DNA from 4 places in the Peribacillus sp. NPDC060253 genome. Region 2 is predicted to be linked to each of the others. Evidence: riboswitches for the same ligand, from Rfam matches in the RefSeq annotation. Region 2 holds a riboswitch; each other region holds the start of a gene.

Region 1 (4,389 bases), on a different contig from region 2:
AGGGCCGTATTCAATTCATAACATAATCCCCCCTCATTTCTCACGAGGACTTTGTTCATGACATTCTCTTTGTTGATATCACTTAGATGAGATGCCATGATGGATAGGTTTTCAAAAGGAATGGTTCTCGCTGTCTTATCAAGAATTTCATCTAATTTATCAAATGTCAGTTTTTCATGTCCAGTGATTCCTATTCTTTTCCTGAATAATGCATTCAAATCATTCATCACGATTCCCCCCTTAAGCCAGACACAGATGATGAGTATCTTAACTTTGTTTATCTTTATTATACTTTGCAAATTTCATTCTTCAATCATCAGCCGTTACCATTACCGCCATACAGATAAGGGGGTATATCACACTGTTTTATCTTCCCTAATCATTCTAAGGCAGCCTCTCCCATTCATGCACGAAGCAACTTCTGAATCATTCATTTACCTGTAAGATGATTTTACCTAAGTTTTTATTGGCTTCCATCTGTTCATGCGCCCTTTTTTTTTTTCAAAAGGGAAGACTCGATCGACTTCTTAAAGACACAAGCGGAGAATGGCGAAATATTAATGTGATGCAGGCGATGTAATCGCCCTTTTACTTATTTGCATACTTTTCCATCAATGATTTAAAGCCACCCGCCCTCGGGAATCACTTGGCCCATTGCAGGAATAGTTCAATGATTACTTTGGTAAACTCCTCTGTTTCTGTTTAATCATACATTATTTAGCTCATACTAATGTTTGATAAAAAAAAATTTAGGACGGAGCTGAATGTAAAATGGAATTTGAAGCTAAGAATTCTACTGAAAATGCTCTTTACGATTATAAAGCTGGGCTTGGTGTCTTTACGGAAAAAATGCCCGATCTCGCTGAGAAATTCAACGCGTTTACGGAAGAGTGCTTTAAAGAGGGTCAATTAACCCAGAAAGAAAAACAGCTTATCGCCCTCGGAATCAGCTTATATTCTCAAGATGAATACTGCATTATCTACCATACTAAAGGATGTCTTGACCAAGGCTGTTCAGAACAGGAAATCCTTGAAGCCATTGGAGTGACCGCAGCATTTGGCGGAGGAGCAACCATGAGTCAGGCCGTAACTCTCGTTCAGGAATGCATCCAGGAAATAAACCAGATGAAACAATAATGTAAGGGATAGGACAGTTTGTCCTATCCCTCTTTATTTGTTCGAAGCCGAAATCAAATGCCATATGTGGAAAAATTACAAACAATCACTTCATCATGGTGACTGGTATCCAATATGACAAACAAAGCAGATTAAGGAATCACTACCATTGCAGGCTTTCGATTAAGTGACACTTTGTGCATTCTTGACTATAATCGGTTTTTACAAATTCATGATTACAATTTTCCCGAAAGATGTATAGCTCTTTTTTCAGCTGATCTAATTGGTTTTCCAACTGTTCCATTTCATCTTTTATCTGGATTACCCGATTCATCGAATTCTCCCTTTCGTCCAAATCATTGATAGATTTTTCCGTCCGTTTTCCTGAATTCATTCGCTTTTTCTTTAAGTCCTTCATCGATTACAGACTCAAAACCGAGACCCTTTTCTTTTGCCAAATCACGGATATCCTGAGAGATTCTCATACTGCAGAATTTAGGTCCGCACATGGAACAGAAATGAGCTGTTTTGGCACCTTCAGCCGGTAAGGTTTCATCGTGATATTCAACCGCCCGTTCAGGATCGAGAGAAAGATTGAATTGATCTCTCCAACGAAACTCGAATCTTGCCTTCGAAAGGGCATCGTCTCGTTTTTGTGCATGCGGATGGCCTTTTGCAAGATCAGCTGCGTGTGCAGCAATCTTATAGGTAATGACCCCTACTCGAACATCCTCTTTATTCGGAAGTCCAAGATGCTCTTTCGGTGTCACATAACAGAGCATCGCCGTACCAAACCAACCAATCATCGCAGCACCGATTGCAGATGTAATATGATCATAGCCAGGAGCTATATCCGTTGTCAAAGGCCCAAGGGTATAGAACGGGGCTTCTTGACAGACTTCCAGCTGCTTATCCATGTTTTCCTTAATCAAATGCATCGGCACGTGACCGGGTCCCTCCACCATGACTTGAACATCATGTTTCCAAGCAATCTTCGTCAGTTCCCCTAGTGTTTCCAATTCTGCAAATTGCGCCTCATCGTTTGCATCTGCAATCGATCCAGGACGAAGGCCATCTCCTAATGAGAAAGAAACATCATATGCCTTCATGATTTCACAAATCTCTTCAAAATGAGTATAAAGGAAGCTTTCTTGGTGGTGGGCCAAACACCATTGAGCCATGATCGATCCCCCTCGGGAAACGATTCCCGTAACCCGCTTTGCCGTTAATGGGATATATCGCAAAAGCACTCCAGCGTGTATGGTGAAGTAATCGACACCTTGCTCGGCCTGCTCGATTAAAGTATCTCGAAAAACTTCCCAATTTAAATCTTCCGCAACTCCATTCACTTTTTCCAATGCTTGATATATAGGAACAGTCCCAACTGGCACAGGAGAATTCCTGATAATCCATTCACGTGTTGTGTGAATATTCTTGCCGGTGGAGAGGTCCATTATGTTGTCGGCTCCCCAACGTGTAGCCCAAGTCATTTTCTCCACTTCATCTTCGATCGATGAACTAACGGCTGAATTTCCAATATTCGCATTTATTTTAACGTGAAAATTACGCCCGATGATCATAGGCTCACTTTCGGGATGGTTAATATTTGCTGGAATGATTGCCCGCCCGCTGGCTACCTCTTCTCTTACAAACTCAGGGGCAACATTTTCCCTGATTGAAATGAACTCCATTTCAGGGGTAATGATTCCTTTACGTGCATAATGGAGCTGGGTTACATTGTGTCCTTTCATTGCACGCAAAGGTTTTCTTTTCAATCCCGGAAAAATATCGGCATTGGATTGTGGCTCCACTTTTCTATAACCGTTATCTTCGGGTTTAATTTCACGTCCTTCATACTCTTCAATATCTTCACGTTCCAGGATCCAGTTGCGTCTAATCGGATCAAGGCCTTTCTGAATATCAATCGGATATTCGGAATCCGTATAGGAACCGCTTGTATCATAAACTCGTAAAGGCGGATTCTCCTCTTCACCGAATGCCCCTGTAGTCGGACTTAACTTAATTTCACGCATAGGTACTTTAATATCAGGTCTAGATCCCTCTACGTACACTTTTTTACTCCCTGCAAAACTGGACATAATTGAAACGTTCATGTCATTTACTGAATTACTCATCATGATTTCATTTCTCCTTTTTAAGTTCATTTAAAAAGGACAAAATCCAATCCATTTCGCACGAAAAAGCCGGATCTCATAATTAAGACCCGGCTAACGTTAGTATGACTACAGAAATGACCAAATGAAATGTCATTGTTAAGTAGATTCTAACTTCCCCACGCTGGTATGAACCAGATCAGGTCCTGAGGGTTAAGAAGCTTTACGCGCTTCTCTCTCAGCCCAACTTATATTGGACACCCCTAGTCTGCATAATTTAATTAATTACAGGGTAACTATATATCACCCTGTTGATTCTGTAAATAATTGCAAAGGCCTATATATTTTAATGAATCCCTCCAAAATTTGTTACTTGGAGGAGACCCATCATTATTTTTCCAGACCTTCAAGGATGGGGAAAAGCTCCTCCAAATGCTTGATTTCATAGGTTGGAAGCACTTCATTCCGTTCCTTATCATGTCGATTTATCCAAACCGACTTTATGCCCACTCGTGATGCCCCAAGGATATCGGTCATTAAATTATCGCCGACCATCAATACTTCATCCTTATCCAGCTCCATGATCTCCAAAGCGTGCTCAAAGATGGAAGCATCCGGTTTACCGCGTCCAAATGCACCTGAAATCACGATTTGGTCGAAATAAGGAACCAGTTCAGGCGTAATTTCAAGTTTAGTATTTTGTAGTTCAGGCGAACCATTCGTCAGCAAAAGCAATTTGTACTTTCCTTTTAATTCATCCAGAACACGGAATGATTCTTCATAGATAAATGGCTTTTTGCGCCTCTCTGCAGGGAAACGTTCTGCCAGTTCAAGCCCAAATTCCGGGTCATCGATCCCTAATGCCTTCAAACCTCTCGTCCACGCCTCTTTCCGATAAGCCGGTGCAATCCCGGCCATCTTCCGGAATTCATCATGATCATCTTGAAAATTTCCCCATAGTCCTTCAAATGGGTTGATTCCGATCATTTGAGTAAATGCATATGTATCGTAAGAAGAGTAAAGCTCACGCGCTTCCTTCCGAACCGCTTCTTCAAACTCATCAACATTTAAACCATATTTTTCACCAGCCACTTCACATGTGGCTACAAAAGCCTCTTTCACACTTTTCTGATCCCAAAGCAATGTATCATCTAAGTCA
Region 2 (4,389 bases):
TACAGGTGAACCACCGATGGCAAGCGTGGCGTTTGCACAGTCGTTGACCGTAACGAAGTTGGTGATTTGGTGAATGAGTGGTTTTCTTGCTCTTACCTTCCCGAACAAGTCAGCTGCTGAAACCTTCATATTAAGTCACTCCTTTCTTTTTTTGAAAACGAATGAAAATGGTGGACAGGTCCATGACCCTTACCGATTGAAAAGCTATTACGTATCGCTTCAGAAATGTAGGTTTTGGCCTGTTCAATCGACTCTTCCATTGATAGTCCATTTGCCAGGTTGGATGTAATGGCGGAAGATAGGGTACAACCTGTTCCATGTGTGTTTTTTGTATGAATGCGTTCTCCCTCGATCCAGTGGAAGTCCGTCCCATTATAAAAAAGATCGTTTGGATTACCTGCTGCATGGCCTCCTTTAAGTAAAACGGCTTTAGGCCCTAGTTCTTGTATGGACATGCATGCCTTGTAAAAATCTTGCTTCGTTCGAATCGACAAGCCAGTAAGAACTTCAGCTTCAGGTACATTAGGGGTTACAAGTGTTGCAATTGGAAGCAATTCGGTTTTTAGAGCAGTGACAGCCTTTTCGTCGAGCAAATGATGGCCGCTTTTGGAAATCATGACAGGATCAAGGATAACGATGTCAGGTAAGAAGGTTTTAAGAGAAGCAGTGACTGTTTCCACAATTTCTTTTGAGCCTAGCATGCCTATTTTTACTGCATCTACATGAATATCTTCAAAAATAGCTGCGATTTGATCTGTGATGATAGCGGTTTCGATAGCCTGAACTGAACGCACTTCCATTGTGTTTTGTGCCGTTACGGCTGTAATGACAGACATGCCAAAAACCCCATGTGCAGAAAATGTTTTTAAATCTGCTTGTATTCCGGCACCGCCCCCTGAGTCAGAGCCTGCGATGGTTAATGCTGTTTTCATAAAAAAACCCCTTCATATAATTATTTTTGAATAGTATTTTTAGTAATATGAAAGCTAAAATGGCACCCGCAAAAGAACTAAGCATAAAAGCTGGCAAAAACCCAAAAAGGGCTGCTTTATCTCCCAAAATGAGAACCGCCAGTGGATAGCAAGCTAGGGACCCAAGAATCCCAGTTCCTATCACTTCCCCTAAACAAGCGAATTTTAAGCTTTGAGTTTTTCGATATAGAACGGCAGCCAAAAGTGCACCGATCATGCTGCCCGGAAAGGCGAAAATTGAACCGGTACCAGATATGTTTCTAATGATGGAAACTAAAAAAGCTTGTGTTACAGCATAAGCAGGTCCCAATAAAACGGCTGTCATGACATTTGCGAGATGCTGAATAGGAAAGATTTTTGCAAATCCGGCAGGGATGTATATAAAGGAACTGCTTAGAGTCGTGATGGCCGTGATCATGGCGGTCAGCGTCATTTTCTTGATTGGATTCATCATCATGTTAACGACCTACAGTGGCCAATCCTGCTCGTTTTGAACCATTTCCCAAAATAAATATTCATAGCGGGAAGTCACCAAAAAGTGCTTTTCTAATCTAAGAAGTTCATTTTCAGGCATGCCTTCGATTAATTCTTCCAACAAAGCAATCAGCCACTTGTGTGCTTCACCGAATTCAGGAGATGAATAGGATTTAATCCAATCGGCATAACGATTATTATCCAATGCTTCACCATTTTGTGCTTTTAATTTCAAACCGATTTCATAATAATCCCAAGCACATGGTAGGAGACAGGCGATCAGGTCTGCCAAAGTCCCATGCTGCGCGGCATTTAGCATGTAACCTGTATAGGCTAGCGTGGTTGGAGTTGGTTCTGTATTTTCTAATTCCTTTGAACTGATACCGAATTCCAAAGCATATTGTCGATGGATGTCCATTTCCACTTGAAGGGTTTCATTCAAGATACTCGCAAACTTTGCCATGGTTTCGACATTATGAGCTTTAATGACACCTAAGGCAAAGAGCTTGGAATAATCCATGAGATAGATATAGTCCTGCTTCAAGTAATAGGCAAATTTCTTTTCAGGAAGAGTGCCGTTGCCAATTGCCTGGACAAAAGGATGTGAATGGTTCCTTTTCCAAATTCCTTTTGCACGTTCGTGAAGTCTATCACTGAAGGTTCCTAATTTAGTATTCTCCATTGTTCATCCTCCTTTAGAATGGTCCCCTTTGCTTTAATCCAATAAAAAAACCCGCTCCTGAATAACGGAACGGGGTAGATGGATAAAGTCAGTGTACGGACGATATCATCCACTTCCCTCCGCCGGTATGAGCCGGTTCAGGTTCAAAGGGTCCGGAACAATTTCCATCTCAGTCTTAAAAAAGACTCCCCTAGTGGTGTGAATTGTATGTAATTACTGACATCATATCAGAAAGCGAAGAAAATGCAACCCGAATTTGCATGAAGAAACCATATATCGCCTTGAAATAAGGGAAAACAGGGCAATTGACTTTTGTTGATAATTGGGATAAAATCATGTCTACATCAATTATATATAAATAATTCTTATCCAGAGAGGTGGAGGGACTTGGCCCAACGAAACCTCGGCAGCAGACCCATTTTGGGAACTGTGCTACATCCAACAAGCTAACGCTTGGAAGATAAGAAGAGCCGTACGGACACTGCAGCCTCTTCTTGAATTAGAAGGGGCTTTTATTTTTGTGAAATAACGTTTAGTGACATAATAGAAAAGGTATATATAATTTGGTGATAATGAAATCTGTTACATTTTAGCTCAATTTGAAGCAGGCTCTAAGATGAATAAGAAAGGAGCCATTTACATGGCAGAATTAATTAAGAGGATCGAACAGAGGAAGACATTGCTGATAGAAGCGTTATTGGCAAATGGAGTATACAAAACCTCTGATGAAAGGCACCTTTATGATGCCCCGTTAAAAGTACTGGAAGATGAATATAAAATTGTTATAAATAGACCTAATAACGAGACACCTTCGGAATGGATGACATAGTAAACGATAGATTATCTTGGGATAAGGGATATTTGAAAGCATTCGCAGTGTAACAAGGGGTGAATGCTTTTTTATTTATGTCTATATAGAGGGATGTCACAAAAAATACATATATTAAGAAAAAAGTAGGCTTTTTGTCACATTTAACATACAAAATAACACATTTAAATTCCTAAAAATGGTTGATTTTAACTATAAGTTTCATTATAGTGATAAGTGTAAAAAAATTGAATTAATGGGAGGTGTGTATAGAATGCATTGTCGAAAGGTAACTGTTGAAAGAATAGAAGAGAAGAGACAGGAAATGATTAAATTGGCAGCAATTTATGGATTTACCAGTTTTCTAACTATTCAAGCAAGTCAAGAACTGGATACCCTGTTAAATGCATTAGCCAAGAAAAGAGAATCTGAATATTTCGCGCTTCAGAATGTTTATAAGCATTTTTAAACCCGCCGTTTGGGGTTAAGCTTCATAATAGACTCCTGCGTTTAAACTAAAAAAACTACTGCTGAAGGCAATAGCTTTTAAATAATTATATTTAAATATCGATACGTTTACCAAGAATGACCAAGTCCCGTTCAATGCCATCCAGCTCGGCAACTTGTGGTAAGTTTGCCCATTTTTCAAAACCAAATTTTGAAAAAAGCTTCAGGCTCGGTATATTGTGAGCAAATATGAAACCTAAAAGAGTCTTCACCCCTAATTTTGGGCTCACTTCTATTGCCTTTTGAATCGAAGTTCGTCCAATTCCTTTTCCCCGGAAATAATCATCAATATAAATGCTGATCTCTGCCGTAGAATTATAGGCGGGCCGACCATAGAAAGATTGAAAGCTCATCCATCCTGCAGTTTTTCCTTCTATAGTAATGATATACAGCGGTCGACTTTCTGAGTTATGATTCTCAAACCATTCAATCCTCGATTGTACGGAAACAGGTTCCGTATCTGCAGTAACCATTCTTGAAGCAATTGTGGAATTATATATTTCTACAATTTTTGGTAAATCCGACCGTTCTGCTTCCCTAAACTCTATGTACTCGTCCATCATTTAAACTCCTATCTATCATATATTTTCAATATCCGGAATAAAGAGTCATCATCTCACAAATTATGAAGGAAAGGTGAGCGAAACCTAATCCATTGAAAGTTTTATATTATCATACACTTTTTACTCTTTATCTGACAATTTTTTTTATTGTTAATAATGCAGATTTTTGGGTATTTAAAAAATGAAATACTTCATAGTGAATATGCAAAGGAGAAACACAAATGAAGAAAATGGCAGGTTTATTAATTATTGTACTAGGTATTTGTTTTGTTGCATATAAATTTCAAGCTTCCGAGTCGAAGGATGTGCAAAGGGTGATGGCTTTTGGAGATTCATTAACCTATGGAAAAGGTGATAAGGATGGGGAAGGCTATGTAGAGGGTC
Region 3 (4,389 bases), on a different contig from region 2:
GATCTAATCCCTTTTCCCTTTTCAAAACCACGTACCTTCATCGCGTTTCGTATCGTTTGGAACTCCTCCATCATGATGGGGATGAGCCTTAATGCCGCCATGAAACTATAAGCATATTTCGGTTTAAGCTTAACTTGCTGCATTAACGAATAAAACAAGTTCACGGGTCTCGTCGTCAAGGAAAAAGTTAAACCTAGTGCCGCAAAAAGCAAGGCTCGAAAGCCTACCAGTAATCCCCTCATGAAACTTTCTTCCGTAATCGATATAAGACCCCACTCAAACCAAAGTGTCTCACCTTTACCGAATAAAATCATTGTTAGAGAAGTGGATATAAAAATGAAACAAAACGGGATGGACAAAAGCAAGATGCGTTTAATCGAATGCCCGGTAAAACACAAAAATAAGAGTAAAACTCCAAGCGTCACATTCATCATATAATTCAGATCATGAATGAATAACGCCACAATGCATAATACAATCAATACGACAAGTTTAAGGCTTGGATTGACCTTATGGAGCCATGTTTCTGCACTTGAAACAATCACCTACATGACACTCCTTTTATAATGATAAAACTTTGGTCTCCACAAATCCGGATTGGGTGCTGACCTTTTCATCACTTATTACGTTCCCATCTTTTACCGTCCAGATCCTGGTTGCAAAGTTATTTGAAATATGATCATCATGAGTTACCATGATCACTGTTATTCCGCGCCTTCGGTATTCCTCAAACCATTCCAGTAATGCAAAGGTATTTTTCGAATCTTGACCAAAGGTGGGCTCATCCAAGAGAATGATTTTTTTTTCAATTACGATTGAGGCAGCTACGCTTAAGCGACGCTTTTGACCCATTGATAATTGAAACGGATGTTTATCTTGATGCGCCTCTAGGCGGAACACTTCGAGCAATGAGTGGACTCTCTCCCCTATTTCTTGTTGCGTTCTTTTGTCAATTCGCAATGAATAAGCAATTTCTTCATATACAGAATTTGCAACGAACTGAAACTCAGGATTTTGAAAGACAAACGTCATATGATCGGTTAGATTTTTCACCCTTTTAATAGGGGTACCCATCAATTCATACGTGCCATTCGTTTTTATGAACTGCATCAGTGCGTGCAAGAGAGTACTCTTCCCCGCACCATTTTCTCCCCTGATTACAATCCATTCACCTGAATGGACCTGCAGCTCTTCAACTTTGATTTTCTCTTCTTTTTTCCGAAAACCACTAAAACCTTGGACTTGCATAAGGGGGACACCGTCACTGGATTGGTGTTCGCGAATCGGTTTATTGTCGTGTATATATTCATCCCAAACACCAGGGAACCAAATTCCGTGTTCCTTCATTTCATTTTTATATAGGGAAAGGATGGTATCTTTTGGACCATCAGCTATGATTTGACCGTCATCATTAAAAAGCACGATTCTATCAATGAATTCTAAAACATGGTCAATTTTATGTTCCACGATAATAACGGTCTTGTCTCGTCCAATTCCCTTCAACAAGTCCCAAATTTCTTTTGTTCCTTCCGGATCAAGCATAGCGGTTGGTTCATCCAAAAATATCACTTCTGGTTCAAGTGCCAATACCGAAGCAATCGCCAGACGCTGTTTCATGCCGCCTGATAATGTATCAATACTTGTATGAATAGTCTTTAGGTTCAATCCAACTTGACGGAGATGATGTTGGATCCTCTCTTTCATTTCTTGCTTAGGAACGGAAAGATTCTCAAGGACGAAAGCAATTTCCTCATCGGCAAATGGCATGCAAAACTGACTATCAGGGTCTTGAAAAACATATCCCCATGAAGTAGGGCACTTCAATTCTTCAGCTTTCATCGGGACTTCGATGGAATTTGGTATCAATCCACTTAACACTTGTAAAAGTGTGGACTTACCACATCCTGATGGTCCCAACAAAAGAACCTTTTCACCCCTATCAAACGAGACGGATAGGTCCTTGAATAGCAAAGACTCATCTCCGGGAAATTTCATTCTTAACTTTTCTACATGAACGATTCGTTCCATGGTCATCAACCTCTACTTTTGGTCCAGTTCTGCATAATCCTTACTGGAAACCGGACGTACAAGATTAGTTACTCCTGTTGCTTCCAGGACTTTAACTAGATAGTAAGCAGTCACTCCGGCAAAGAAAATGGAGCCTATGAACCTCGCAATCATGAATAACGATAGATTCCAAAGAGAGAGCGCACCTATTTCCCCATATGCAAAATCCATGAGGACTGATCCCAGGCAGGATGCTATCGCCGCTAATACAGCGACCGACATATTGAACTTTTTATATCTGACCGCCATGAAAACTAGTTCCGCGAACAATCCTTGTACAACTCCATATAAGAGTACGGTTAGCCCCCATGGTGAACCTAGAAAGAATTCTCCGGAAGCTGCAGCAATCTCCGCCAGTAGCGCCACACCCGGTTTCCTCAAAACTAAAAAGGCAACGGGTCCAGCTATAAACCACATCCCATAAATAAGTTGATCTACATGTAATCCTAATGGTTTAACGGAATAATAAAGTGAACCCCAAACGATATAGACTATTCCAAATGCCACGGCAATCACGATCGTGACTAATATATCCGTTAATTTCAACCCTTTTTTCATTGTTTCAATCTCCTTTATACCTCTAATGTTTCCTTATGCACCGGCCATGTCTCTAGACAATAAGCCATTTCCCAAAATGAGTATTCATATTGGCTGCTAAGAATAAAATGCTCCTTCATTCTTTCCCTATCTACATCTGTTACTTTTTCAGCAATCTCATCAAGCCTTGCAATTTGTTCTTCGACCAAAGAGCGGAACCACTCTCCTCCGTAAGCCGCTATCCATTCTTGATATATCGGCTCTTCCGGTTTACACTCTTTCAGCTTTTCGCCGATTTCATAATACAGCCAATAACATGGCAAGATAGCTGAAATAACATCCCCTAAATGACCAGAATATGCCGCACGATACATATGGGAAGTGTAAGCATAAGCAGTTGGTGCAGGTTTGAACTTTTCCCTTTCTTCTTTTGTGATCCCTAATCTCTCAGAAAAATTTTCATGAAGCTTCAACTCCGCTTCATATGTTCCTTGTGCATGGCCGGCAAGCCTGCTTGTTGTATGTAAATCTGTAGCCTTGACTGCTCCTAAAGCTTGAACTCTGGCAAAATGTGATAAGTAATAGGCATCTTGCTTGACATAAAAACGAAAACACTCTATGGGCAATGTGCCATCGCCTATTCCTGCAACAAATGGATGGTTAAAACTTGCTTCCCAAATATGATCAACTTCCTGGCGGATTTCCTCTGAAAACTTCATCTTCATTACCTCCAATTTTTATTTTTTCAATGAATGATACGGGAAAATACCTCCTCTTTTTTGACAAATAAAAAACCACTTTCTTTGACGTAAAGAAAGTGGTTGTACTTGAAATAATACAGAAACGTATTGTTCCAGACCCCACTTCCCTACGCTGGTATAAACCAGATCAGGTTCTAAGGGTCTTAAAGTCATACTTTAATCTCAGCTTCTCAGGTAAAATAGCTTTTACCAATAAAGCACCCCTAGTGGTACAAATTGTATATATAATTCATTTGCCTTTATATTAACACGATAAATCCAATTGTCAAACGGATTAGAAAAGTTTTCAAGCATTGATGTAGATTAATACTTTATAGGATTAATAGCCTTTCAAGCTTGTATCCCCCTCTAACCATGCGCTCTATGCTGGTTGGATTGATAAAAAAAGGTTGAGAAGTTTATTTCGTTATTTACTCGTAAATTCCGTTGATTTACTCGTGAGTTTGCGTGTTTTACTCGTGAGTTCCGTTGATTTACTCGTGAGTTTGCGTGTTTTACTCGTGAATTCCGTTATCTATTAATTTATGCATTTGTTGTTGCTTTTAGTTTTATATTTTCCTCAATCTGTGTTTTATCATAGCTGCCATACTTCTCTTTCACAACCAGTAACGCTAAGGCCGCCATTATGCTCGGAACTGTGAAGGCCATAAATGCATTTTGTGGCGAATAGTTTGCAGCCAGCAATAAACCTATTAATGTAGGGGCAACAATCGCTCCAATTCTACCAAACGCCAAGGCCCACCCTATCCCGGTGGTCCTTATCTCACGTGGATAATACTCGGAAATATACGTATTGGCCAAATTCATCGTACCCACTGTACAGGCACCTCCAAAAGCGATTAAAATATATAATGCCACTGCATTTGAGGTTAATCCTAATATTACAAAGCAGACCGTACCAATGGCACAGAGGGATACAAGTACTCTTCTATGACCCATTTTCCCAACTAAGTACCCTCCAATTATCGATCCGCCAATTTGCCCTATCCCCGATATAAGATTGAAAGATAAACTGGATGTAAGG
Region 4 (4,389 bases), on a different contig from region 2:
ATATTTGATGACGCAATCAGACATGCAATTCTTTACGGCGGGAAGCACAGGCTTGCTGTTGGTCGGCGGTGGGATTGTCACGGCTTTACCTCTTTTATATTTTGCGAAGGGGGCGGAGAAAATCCCGCTATCGATGCTTGGCATTTTTCAGTATATCGCTCCGACCTTATCCTTATTTATCGGTGTATTTGTTTATCATGAGAGCTTTACCAAAGCACATCTTTTAGCCTTTTTGTTCATATGGTCAGCCTTGGCCGTTTATACGCTATCCATTACAAAATGGGGGCAGGCAAGTGCCCGCAGGTTTAAAGGTAAAAGGAATATTGGTGCGTGAATAAGAAAAAATGCTTGGCGGATCTATCCGCCAAGCAATTTTTTTATGACGAAATTCAAAGAAAACGGGTTTACATTACGTAAACTGCCAGGGTCATGAAAGGTAAAGCGTTTGACCTATTTCAGATACAATCAAATCGGAGAGGCTACTGGGACTGTGCACGGGGGTTACTCGGGGGATATTGGTTTGGAATGGACGATAGTAGGAACTATCCAAGCTAATAATATGCTGGGTCAGGAATGCTGATATGCTGGCATTCGGCTTTCTATTGCCATTTAATTCATCGATGATTCCCTGTGAATTGGTAATCCCAATCCCGTGGCCATAAAATTGGTTTTGTCCTAATAATATGGCATTTTCCCCTTGCCATTCAGGAGTGTCCTCATCGTGATCCGGGTTTTTGAAGTAAAGATTATCCCCCGGTAAATAATCTCTTCCTTTATGGACAAGCAGAGCCATATTCTTTGGAGGGTGCCAGTCATATAGAAATAGGTCTTTAAAAAGATAGTCAAAATCCCTCGGACCGATTAAATCCAAAATCGCCTTTAAAAAAGTGACGACTATTGCTGTACCGCATTCGAAAGCGTATAGCCTTCCATTCAAGAAGATGTCTACAATTGCAACATGTGGAGGAACCCTTGGCAGAAGGGTGAAGGTGCCATTCTTTGAAAGGTGCCAATATTGTTTATTGGATAGCGATTCCTCAAGTGTTGAAAATTCTGCATGACTATTTTCTAACGAAATGGCCGCCTCTATGACTCGAAGCCTCAGTTGTATCTCGAATTCAAGCTCACCCAAGCTCGCATATTCATAAACGTTTGGATACCCCGCCAGCAAATGGAGAATTTCCAGCGATTTAGCGGATTGTATGACTGGTTGGATTTGACTGACATCTAATACTTTGTTATTAATCTTTATCATGATCATATCCACCTTTTGCTTATTAAGTTAAGGATTTATAAAACCAGTACACTGAATTGTCTACAGGTAATGCTCATTATATGAATACCTGCACGGAAATGACTATTTGAAACGTGCCATGCACCGTTACAAATGAATGATAATCGACTTGATCCATACATGTATAAGGATATCTACATTTTTTAAGATGCGTTGCTGGATTTCCCAAACTGCTAGGAAACCTTTCCAATTAGTGAGAAGAAGCAAATTAGTATTCCCTTTTCGGTCTGAATTGATATAATGAGAGAGAAAAGTTCATATGTGCGAGAAATGTAGGGGGGCCAGTATTGCTGGCTGAGATTGCGTCCTTTAGATGCTGACTCTTTGAACCTGATCTGGATGATGCCAGCGGAGGAAACATACATATTATTACTGTCTTTCTGTTTTTGTATGTTAACGTCCGAATTCATCTTCGGGCGTTTTTTGTTTTTTATTTGAATAGAACCTGGCGTCCGTTATAGTTCCGGCATATCGATCTTATATAATGTGTAGGAGGGTAAAGTCTTGAGAAAATTTTTGCCACTGGTAACTTCGTTGTTCCTTTTAGCTGGATGTGGTGCAGGCGGAACGAATGAAAAAGAAGAAGCATCTAAAAATGAAAACCATAAAGAATTAAAAAAAGTATCGGTCGTGCTGGATTGGACACCGAATACAAACCATACAGGATTGTATGTAGCAAAGGAAAAAGGATATTTTAAAGAACAAGGTCTGGATGTGGAAATTATCATGCCTGGTGAAGCTGGTGCTGATAAGCTCGTTGCTTCAGGGAAATCTGAATTTGGCGTGGGCTACCAGGAGGGAATCACGCAGGCTCGTGTGCAGGGCGTGCCAATTGTTTCGCTAGCTGCCGTCATCCAGCATAATACCTCAGGTTTCGCTTCCCCTGAGTCAAAAAACATTAAAACTCCCAAGGATTTTGAAGGGAAAACGTATGGTGGCTGGGGTTCTCCAGTTGAAAAGGCCATTCTTGATTCACTCATGAAAAAAGATAATGCGGATGTAAATAAAGTGGATATAGTGAACACAGGGGACACAGATTTTTTCACTTCAGTTAAAAGGGATATAGATTTCGCCTGGATTTATTATGGGTGGACAGGTATCGAGGCCGAGTTGAGAAATGAAAAGCTGAATATGGTTTACTTAACCGAATACTCTGATAAGCTTGATTACTATACGCCTGTTTTGACCACAAATGAAAAGCTGATTAAAGAAGATCCTGAAACCGTTAAAGCATTTGTTCATGCAGCTTCGAAAGGGTACCAGTTTGCGATTAAGAATCCCGATGATGCAGCAGACATGTTAATTAAGGCTGCACCGGATCTTGATGCTAAACTAGTGAAGAAAAGCCAAGAGTGGCTTGCAACCAAGTATCAGGATGATGCTCCGCGTTGGGGTGAACAAAAGCTTGAAATTTGGAAGAATTACAGTGATTGGATGGCTGAAAATAAGCTTCTCGAAGGTGATTTCGATCCTGAAAAGGCATTTACCAATGAATTTTTACCAAAATAGGAGGAAAAAAAATGGCCAATTCATTAATTAGTATACAAATTATCCCTAAAGGGGAAAATGTCATCCCTATGGTCGATGAAGCAATCAAGATCATTGATGAATCAGGTGTCAAATATGAGGTTCACCCGCTTGAAACAACAATGGAGGGTGAGCTTTCCGAACTTTTCGCCGTGATAGAAAAAATGAATGTAAGAATGATTGAAATAGGATCGCCGAATGTCATTTCCCAAGTGAAAATATTATATCAGCCGAGCGGAATTACCATGGATACGTTAACGGAGAAATATCGGGCATGATCGGAAGGATAATTTGGAAGAAGGGGGCTCCCTTCTTTCTTTTATTATTGTTGCTGATAGTATGGGAATCAGTGACAGTCTTATTAAAAGTTGAAGAATGGCTGCTTCCTGCTCCATCAGCCATTTTGACTGAAGGAATTGAATCGTTTCACAATCTTTCGGGACATCTGATATCAACTACTGAGCTTGCGTTAACCGGTTTTTTTATAGGAAGCTGCATCGGCTTATTAATTGCGGCAATCTTACACCTGTTTCCTGGTGTAAAAGAGGCGGTTTATCCCCTGCTCATACTATCACAAAATATTCCAATCATTGTTCTGGCACCGCTTTTAGTGATCTGGTTTGGTTTTGGAATGCTGCCAAAGCTAATTGTGATTTCTCTCGTGTGTTTTTTTCCAGTTGCCGTTGCTTCATTAGACGGGTTTCGCCAGACACCATATGAACTTAAGCATTATTTCAAGATGATGGGGGCGGGGAGAAACCAGTTATTTTGGAAGCTGGAGCTTCCTCATTCGATTCCGTTCATTTTCTCAGGATTGAAAATTTCGGCAACATATAGTGTAATGGGTGCGGTTATTTCGGAATGGCTTGGAGCTAAATCGGGGATCGGCGTTTATATGACGCTAGCTTCCTCTGCATTCAGGACAGATCGGGTGTTTGTTTCCATTTTCCTCATTATGGGAATGAGCCTTCTCTTTTTTGGAATCATTAACTTACTGGAGAAATACTTTGTTTCATGGAAGAGAAAGGAGGGTGAAAAGGATGAAGCTGGAAATTAAAGATGTCTCCTATTCTTTCGATGGTAAACAAAATATTTTAGAGAATATACATTTCCATGTAGGTGATGGGGAGTTTGTCACGATCCTTGGACCATCCGGTAGCGGTAAAAGTACATTGTTCCACTTGATCGGGGGCATTTTGAAGCCGAATCAGGGCATCATTTCGCTTGATAGTAAAAAAATAAATGGCTTAAAAGGCCATATAAGCTATATGCCCCAACAGCCTTCCCTTTTACCTTGGAGAACGGTATTGGAAAATGTCTTGCTTGGAAGTGAATTGGCTGGCATTAGAGACAAAGAGATGGCAAAAGCCCTTTTGGTGAAAGCGGGATTGGAAGAGTATGAGAAAGCATATCCGCATGAATTATCTGGAGGCATGAAGCAAAGAGCCGCATTTATTCGAAGTATCTTAAGTCCACAGGAATTGATGTGTCTGGATGAACCTTTTTCTGCATTGGATGAACTGACAAGATTGCAAATGCAAAAATGGCTGATGTCTGTTTGGGAAGAA

Evidence for each region. Region 2 has a riboswitch for thiamine pyrophosphate ahead of tenA (thiaminase II). Riboswitches for the same ligand answer to the same signal wherever they lie in the genome.
Region 1: another riboswitch for thiamine pyrophosphate. It lies ahead of thiC (phosphomethylpyrimidine synthase ThiC); the one in region 2 lies ahead of tenA (thiaminase II).
Region 3: another riboswitch for thiamine pyrophosphate. It lies ahead of tenA (thiaminase II); the one in region 2 lies ahead of tenA (thiaminase II).
Region 4: another riboswitch for thiamine pyrophosphate. It lies ahead of ACFWE9_RS10570 (ABC transporter substrate-binding protein); the one in region 2 lies ahead of tenA (thiaminase II).

Annotation. Positions count from the first base shown of each region.
Region 1 covers NZ_JBHXAS010000010.1:15,571-19,959, reverse strand. The annotation lists gene ACFWE9_RS04465 (arylamine N-acetyltransferase family protein) at 1-227, opposite strand, end outside; gene ACFWE9_RS04460 (carboxymuconolactone decarboxylase family protein) at 772-1,137, shown strand; gene ACFWE9_RS04455 (hypothetical protein) at 1,280-1,450, opposite strand; gene thiC (phosphomethylpyrimidine synthase ThiC) at 1,473-3,254, opposite strand; TPP riboswitch at 3,390-3,505, opposite strand; gene ACFWE9_RS04445 (HAD family hydrolase) at 3,621-4,389, opposite strand, start outside.
Region 2 covers NZ_JBHXAS010000015.1:3,609-7,997, reverse strand. The annotation lists gene thiM (hydroxyethylthiazole kinase) at 1-129, opposite strand, end outside; gene thiD (bifunctional hydroxymethylpyrimidine kinase/phosphomethylpyrimidine kinase) at 126-932, opposite strand; gene thiW (energy coupling factor transporter S component ThiW) at 901-1,422, opposite strand; gene tenA (thiaminase II) at 1,438-2,127, opposite strand; TPP riboswitch at 2,225-2,329, opposite strand; SAM riboswitch class I at 2,490-2,594, shown strand; gene ACFWE9_RS06095 (Fur-regulated basic protein FbpA) at 2,744-2,956, shown strand; gene ACFWE9_RS06090 (aspartyl-phosphate phosphatase Spo0E family protein) at 3,210-3,404, shown strand; gene ACFWE9_RS06085 (GNAT family N-acetyltransferase) at 3,496-4,002, opposite strand; gene ACFWE9_RS06080 (DUF459 domain-containing protein) at 4,227-4,389, shown strand, end outside.
Region 3 covers NZ_JBHXAS010000033.1:29,119-33,507, forward strand. The annotation lists gene ACFWE9_RS11270 (energy-coupling factor transporter transmembrane component T family protein) at 1-545, opposite strand, end outside; gene ACFWE9_RS11275 (ABC transporter ATP-binding protein) at 562-2,028, opposite strand; gene ACFWE9_RS11280 (ECF transporter S component) at 2,041-2,625, opposite strand; gene tenA (thiaminase II) at 2,640-3,323, opposite strand; TPP riboswitch at 3,453-3,580, opposite strand; gene ACFWE9_RS11290 (hypothetical protein) at 3,755-3,886, shown strand; gene ACFWE9_RS11295 (MFS transporter) at 3,888-4,389, opposite strand, start outside.
Region 4 covers NZ_JBHXAS010000030.1:35,910-40,298, reverse strand. The annotation lists gene rarD (EamA family transporter RarD) at 1-334, shown strand, start outside; gene ACFWE9_RS10575 (protein-glutamine gamma-glutamyltransferase) at 428-1,255, opposite strand; TPP riboswitch at 1,559-1,668, shown strand; gene ACFWE9_RS10570 (ABC transporter substrate-binding protein) at 1,799-2,803, shown strand; gene ACFWE9_RS10565 (thiamine-binding protein) at 2,815-3,099, shown strand; gene ACFWE9_RS10560 (ABC transporter permease) at 3,096-3,878, shown strand; gene ACFWE9_RS10555 (ABC transporter ATP-binding protein) at 3,862-4,389, shown strand, end outside.